2 linked regions of the Zymomonas mobilis subsp. mobilis ATCC 10988 genome follow. The main gene of each other region encodes a partner of the protein of the gene in region 2 in a complex. Links are inferred from orthologs where the notes say so. Each region holds a gene or a part of one and is shown on either strand. Other genes may lie near its edges.

Region 1 (3,325 bases), 210 kb from region 2 along the record:
TGGAAAAAACGGCTTAATCCGTTCCATCTGGTGCTCAGACAGCAAAAACACGTCACTTACAGCTTCACCTCCATCGGTAAACCTGTGAATCACAACAGCCCGCTCAACTCAAGAAATTAACAGGTCCTGAGCCTAGAAGAATTGGCACCCTTAATTGATGAGTCCAATGCGGTTAATGGGGAATTATCTACCGATGATTTCCATCTCTTCGCTTTTCTGCGCAGTCTGTCGATAGTCAAAAATGTCTATTATCCAGTCGAGGTTGCCACCTATCTTCAGGCGATGTCAAAAGCATCAAAAATTGGTCTTCTCGATCAATTTGCAGTGTAGATTTAATGGCAATAACTAAAAAACAACAAATCTTTTGTTATTTTATGAATCTTTACAAGGAGACAAACTGCGAAAGTAATTTTTTGATGCCGACATCCTTATCGTGAAATTCGACCGTTACCTTGTCCCCATCCACTTCATTGACGACACCCTGACCAAATTTAGCATGTTTTACCGTGTCGCCAATCTTATATTGAGGGCTGTCCTTCTTCTTTAATGGATGGCTAACCGCAGGAGAGGGCGAAGCGGCCGCTTTTTGCGCCCTTTGCCAACCTGCACCCCGACGACTAGCTAATTGCCATGGCGGCGTAATAGCTTCTTTTGCAGAATTATAAGCCGGATTTTTGGATCTATCTTCTGCCCATATGTCACGCCATATAGGGGCCTTTTTTCGAAGAAGTGATTTCTCATCTATATGGTCGTCTGGTAACTCGCTGATAAAACGCGAAGGTGTCGAAGCTATCCACTGACCATAAACTCTGCGATTGGCCGCGTGAAAAATGGTGCAGCATTTCTTGGCACGGGTAATACCGACATAGGCCAAGCGTCTTTCTTCTTCCAGACTGTTGAGGCCACCTTCATCTAATGACCGCTGCGATGGAAAAACGCCTTCTTCCCACCCGGGTAAAAAGACATGGTCAAATTCCAAGCCTTTGGCGGCATGCATCGTCATAAGGGTGATTTTATCATCTATCGGATCGTTTTCATGATCCATGACCAAGCTGACATGCTCAAGAAAGCTGCCAAGGTCATCATATTCTTCCATTGCACGCGCTAATTCGGTCAGATTTTCCAACCGCCCCGCAGATTGGACATCATTCACGGCGCGAAGCATCGCCTTATAGCCGGATTCATCCAACATTTTTCGGGTAACATCCGCATGGCTGACGACGGACAGGCTTTTTCGCCATTCAGAAAAATCGTTCATTAACTGGCCAAGCGACTGGGTTATTTTGCTTCCCAGTGTTTTTTCTGAAACCAGTTTTTCAGCAGCCTCGGCTAAGGGAATGCGATCGAGAAAAGCCGCTTGATAAAGCTTTTCCATCGCCTTTTTGCCAATACCGCGTTTCGGCACATTAACAATACGTTCAAAGGCAAGATCGTCTGTCGGTTGGGCAATAACTCGAAGATAGGCCAAGGCATCCCTTATTTCCGCTCTTTCATAAAAACGGAAGCCACCGATAATACGATAGGGGAGGTTCTTTGCTATAAAAATATCTTCAAATTCGCGGCTTTGAAATTGGGCGCGAATAAGAATTGCCATCTTGTTCAGGGGAATATTGGCACGCCTCAGATTTTGGACATCGGCAACAAGTTGCCTTGCCTCTTCTGCGCCATCCCAAACGCCTATAATTTTGACTTTTTCGCCCTGATCCCTTTCCGTCCACAAGGTTTTCCCAAGGCGAGCATTATTATGGGTAATCAGCCCTGATGCCGCACCGAGAATCTGCGGTGTTGATCGATAATTATGTTCCAGACGGATAATCTTTGCGCCCGGAAAATCTTCCTCAAAACGAAGAATATTGGCGACTTCAGCACCCCGCCAGCTATAGATAGACTGGTCATCATCGCCAACACAGCAAATATTCCGGTTTTTCTGGGCTAATAACCTTAACCACAAATATTGTGCCTGATTGGTATCCTGATATTCATCTACCATGATATAGCGGAAACGATCATGATAGCTGTCCAGAACCTCTCGATGCTGGGTCAAAATAACCAGCATATGCAAAAGCAGATCGCCAAAATCGCAGGCATTCAGGCTTAACAGTCTTTTTTGATAGGCCAGATAAAGCGCCGCACCTTGACCATCAGCAAAGCTATCTTCTTCTTTCCCTGCAATTTTATCGGGTGTTAAACCCCGATTTTTCCAACGGTCAATAATGCCTGCCAATTGTTTGGCTGGCCATTGTTTTTCATCAATGCCTTGCCCTTGGATAAGCTGTTTCAAAAGCCGAATTTGATCGTCAGTATCAAGAATAATAAAATCGGATTTTAACCCGACTAATTCGGCATGACGGCGCAGCATTTTCGCTGCGATGGAATGAAATGTGCCCAACCAAGGCATGTTTTCTGCCTGACTGCCCAGCAAATCACCTACCCGCATTTGCATTTCGCGGGCCGCCTTATTGGTAAAGGTCACCGCCAAGATTTGCGAAGGCCATGCTTTCAGGGTTTCGACCAAATAAGCCAGCCTTGCTGTTAAAGCGGCCGTTTTACCCGTTCCTGCCCCTGCCAGAACCAAAAGGGCGCCTTCTGTCGTCCTGACAACCTCTTTCTGTTCAGGATTGAGGCGTGCCAGATAATCAGGTTCTGGTGGGGTTTCGGCTGAAAAAGATGAATACAAGGAGTCAGTCACTTCGTTAAATTACGCCTAGAAAACTTTATCAGCAAGGGATGAGGCAAAGGAATTCCATAGGAATTAAGATTCCGCTACTCTCCGAAGTAAGGTGACACGGGATTTGCCATATGTCCTTTCGGCTTCAACCACCCAACCTCCGGCAGAGGTTGTCTCTTGCTTGGCTGTTTCAATACTTGCCCATGCGGAGGGTGATGCCCAGCCCAGACGGGTCAGTTTTTCTAATAAAGCACCCGCTCCACCACTGTTATAGGGGGGATCAAAAAGCAAAAGATCAAAAGGCTGCGAAATCGGCGCGAGGGAAGAAACAGGCTGCGCCATTAAACGGGTGTCCGCTTGTGCGCCCATTTTTTCTATATTGCTCTTCAATATTTTACAGGCTTCGGGGTCTTGCTCAACAAACAGGCTAAAGGCCGCCCCGCGCGACAGACTTTCTAGACCAAGCGCCCCCGTTCCGGCAAAAATATCGGCTACTCGTAGGGATTCGAGTGATCCCATACGACTTTCTAACATCGAAAACAGCGCTTCGCGGGCGCGGTCACTGGTCGGGCGGGTCGTGTCGCTATTGGGTGTTTTTAAACTGCGTCCCCGCCATTTTCCGGCAATAATTCTCATTGTGAAAAATTATCCTCTAAG
Region 2 (3,253 bases):
GTGTCTTTGACCGGATCTTCGTCGCCCTGACGGAGCAGGCAGGCCGTTCAAAGCGTCTGATGATCGATGCAACACATCTGAAAGCACACCGGACAGCGGCCTCCCTGCTCAAAAAGGGGCTTTTCCCCGCCATATCGGACGCACGAAAGGCGGACTGAACTCAAAGCTTCACGCTGTATGCGATAGTCAGGGCCGCCCTGTCCGGCTGCATCTGACCGCAGGTCAGGTCAGTGACTTCAAAGGCGCGGATGTTCTGCTGGCAAATCTGCCGGAAGAAACACAAGAAATTCTCGGGGACCGGGGATACGACAGTAATAAAATCAGACAGTCTCTCGCAGACCGGAATATCACCGCCTGTATTCCGCCGAAGAAGAACCGGAAATCAAAGCCGCCTTACGACTGGCATCTGTATAAAAAGCGTCACCTCATCGAAAATATGTTCGCAAAGCTCAAAGACTGGCGGCGTGTCGCAACACGATACGACCGGTGCGCTCACACATTCATGTCAGCAATCCATATCGCAGCAAGTTTCATCTTCTATCTCAAAGAATGAGTCCTGAGCCTAGCTTTGTCACTTCTGGTTTTTCGAGTGCCGGGACGTCCGGCTTCAGACCGACCTTGGATCTCAGACGACTTTTCAGGAGGCAGTCCCAATTCCTGTCTTTTCAACTGGTGCAAGACATCTCTTAATTGTGCCGCTTTTTCAAATTCCAAATTAGCGGCGGCTTCTAACATCTCTTTTTCAGTCTCGGAAATAGAACGTGCCAAAACCTTCGGATCATGATTTTCGATGGTAGCGGCGGCCTCACTACTGTCGATAACACCGAAATGACCGACAATATCATCGACCTGCCGCTTAACCGTTGCAGGTGTAATATTATGCGCTTTATTCCAGGCAATCTGCTTAATCCGGCGGCGTTCAGTTTCTGCCATAGCCCGCGCCATCGAACCGGTTATCTTGTCACCATACAAAATAACACGCCCTTCGGCATTACGCGCAGCTCGACCGATCGTCTGAATCAGTGAAGTTTCAGACCGCAAAAAGCCTTCTTTATCAGCATCTAATACGGCCACTAATCCACATTCTGGGATATCCAAGCCTTCTCGCAACAGGTTGATACCGATCAAGACGTCATAAACGCCTAATCTCAAATCCCGAATAAGCTCGATGCGTTCGATCGTTTCGACATCGGAATGCATGTAACGGACTTTCAACCCCGCTTCATACATATATTCAGTCAAATCCTCAGCCATTCTCTTGGTCAAGGTCGTCACCAAAGAACGCCATCCGGCCGCCGCCGTTTTCTTGGCTTCAAAGATCAGATTATCAACCTGCTCTTCAATCGGTCGAACTTCGATTGCAGGATCAACCAGCCCCGTCGGTCGAATAATCTGTTCGACAAAAACGCCGCCAGTTTGCTCCAATTCCCACGGTCCCGGCGTTGCAGAAACATAGACGGTTTGCGGACGCATCGCATTCCATTCTTCAAACCGAAGAGGTCGGTTATCAATACAGGAAGGCAAGCGGAAGCCATAATCAGCCAAAGTCGTTTTACGGCGATAATCACCCCGTGACATACCGTTAATTTGCGGAATCGTCTGATGGCTTTCATCCACAAATAACAAAGCATTATCAGGCAAATATTCAAATAAAGTAGGCGGAGGTTCTCCGGGGGCGCGTCCGGTCAGAAAGCGGGAATAATTTTCAATACCGGAACAAGCACCGGTTGCAGCCATCATTTCCAGATCGAATTCGGTGCGCTCTTCCAATCGCTGCGCTTCCAGTAATTTACCTTCAGCTTTGAATTCCCGCAAACGGTTGTCCAACTCGCGCCGGATCGCATTATTAGCAGCCTTCAAAGTCGGTTCTGGTGTCACATAATGAGAATTAGCATAAATTTTAATCTGGTCGAGTTTAGCGATCTTCACCCCAGTCAAAGGATCGAATTCAGAAATTTCTTCGATTTCATCCCCGAAAAAGCTGATACGCCAAGCCATATCTTCATAATGGGATGGAAATATCTCAAGGGTATCGCCTTTGACACGGAAAGAACCTCGTCCAAAGGCAACCTCATTGCGCTTATACTGTAAAGCAACCAAACGGCGAATAATTTCCCGCTGATCGACTAATTGACCTTTCAATAAACGAAAGGTCATGGATGAATAGGTATCAACCGAACCGATACCATAAAGACAAGAAACCGAGGCCACGATAATAACATCTTCGCGCTCTAATAAAGAACGCGTTGCCGCATGGCGCATCCGGTCTATCGCTTCATTGATGGCGCTATCTTTTTCGATATAGGTATCTGTCCTCGGCACATAGGCTTCCGGCTGATAATAATCGTAATAGCTCACGAAAAATTCGACCGCATTTTCAGGAAAAAAGCGTTTAAACTCACCATAAAGCTGGGCAGCCAGAATTTTATTAGGCGCCAATATCAAACTAGGCCGCTGTAATTTCTCAATGACTTTTGCCATGGTAAAGGTCTTACCGGATCCGGTTACCCCTAACAGAACCTGATCCCGCTCGCCTTTTTGAATATCTTTACACAAGGCGCTAATGGCCTGCGGCTGATCACCCGCTGGCTCGTAATCGGAAACAAGACGAAACGGTTTTGACGGCTCTGTTTTTTCAGGGCGGCTGGGGCGATGAGGCACAAAATCGAAATGATTTTCTGGCTCATCAAGCGTCGTGCGGATCGCGATAGTCATATCTTGGATATGATAAACCCCAGCGCCGGAAACAAGCGTAGAAAGCGGTTAAATTTTATATTCAAAACCATTATGGATTGGGTAATATAAAAAGTGACTAGAAAACCATATCAAAAGCGACCTGTCCTGACAGGCTTTCAGTCGTATTTCTGCCCCAGAAAGGCGTAGAAACACCGGCGATAATACCATAGCGAGCTGACCAGTTATATTCGACAGCCGGGGCAACCACCCAAGCACCGGATCCCTGCCCTTTCTTTTCAACATAATCAACGGCATTATTATAACCCTTGACCTTGGAACCATAAGACCAATCACGGGCAACGTCACAGGCCAGAACTCAACGTTGATTGATACCATATTCAACGGAAATACCGCCCTCGCCACTCGTGCCGGTTTCCGCATGACCAATAAAATCTTTACTGGTTCCATAGCTACTAATGCCATGGATTTCAGCATCACGGACAGATTTACGGATATTAGCCCATCCACGAACCCGCAAAGCATGACCCGCAATACGATAAGTCGATTGGGTTACCAA

The links.
Region 1: the proteins of uvrB (region 2) and ZMOB_RS05705 are in contact, whole or in part, in a crystal structure (PDB 7EGT), measured with the Thermus thermophilus proteins. The link is inferred for Zymomonas mobilis subsp. mobilis ATCC 10988 from one-to-one orthologs. Residues at the interface, in WP_096411307.1 of Thermus thermophilus: Glu23, Leu25, Arg26, Asp27, Gly28, Glu29, Arg30, Phe31, Arg55, Glu326, Asp327, Phe328, Glu379, Ser382, Gln383, His398, Gly400, Arg401; in WP_096412145.1 of Thermus thermophilus: His654, Arg656, Phe657, Gln666, Asp668, Glu669, Lys680, Arg681, Leu682, Ser683, Lys685, Tyr686, Ala687.

The regions. Positions count from the first base shown.
Region 1 is NC_017262.1:1,278,151-1,281,475, forward strand. The notes cover bases 37-3,037. They hold ZMOB_RS05705 (ATP-dependent helicase), read right to left. Parts: upstream 2,690-3,037; coding sequence 383-2,689; downstream 37-382. Other genes in these bases: ZMOB_RS05700 (glutathione S-transferase family protein), read left to right, coding at 142-330; rsmD (16S rRNA (guanine(966)-N(2))-methyltransferase RsmD), read right to left, coding at 2,753-3,037. In the rest of the region: more of rsmD, read right to left, coding at 3,038-3,304; ZMOB_RS05715 (pseudouridine synthase), read right to left, coding at 3,321-3,325. UniProt on the Escherichia coli protein: A helicase with DNA-dependent ATPase activity. Unwinds DNA duplexes with 3'-5' polarity. Translocates on single-stranded DNA with 3'-5' polarity. Initiates unwinding more efficiently from a nicked substrate than double-stranded DNA.
Region 2 is NC_017262.1:1,065,654-1,068,906, reverse strand. What follows is about bases 127-3,055. They hold uvrB (excinuclease ABC subunit UvrB), read right to left. Parts: upstream 2,716-3,055; coding sequence 538-2,715; downstream 127-537. Other genes in these bases: ZMOB_RS04675 (hypothetical protein), read right to left, coding at 3,053-3,055; ZMOB_RS10490 (hypothetical protein), read right to left, coding at 2,813-2,944. In the rest of the region: more of ZMOB_RS04675, read right to left, coding at 3,056-3,253. UniProt on the Escherichia coli protein: The UvrABC repair system catalyzes the recognition and processing of DNA lesions. A damage recognition complex composed of 2 UvrA and 2 UvrB subunits scans DNA for abnormalities.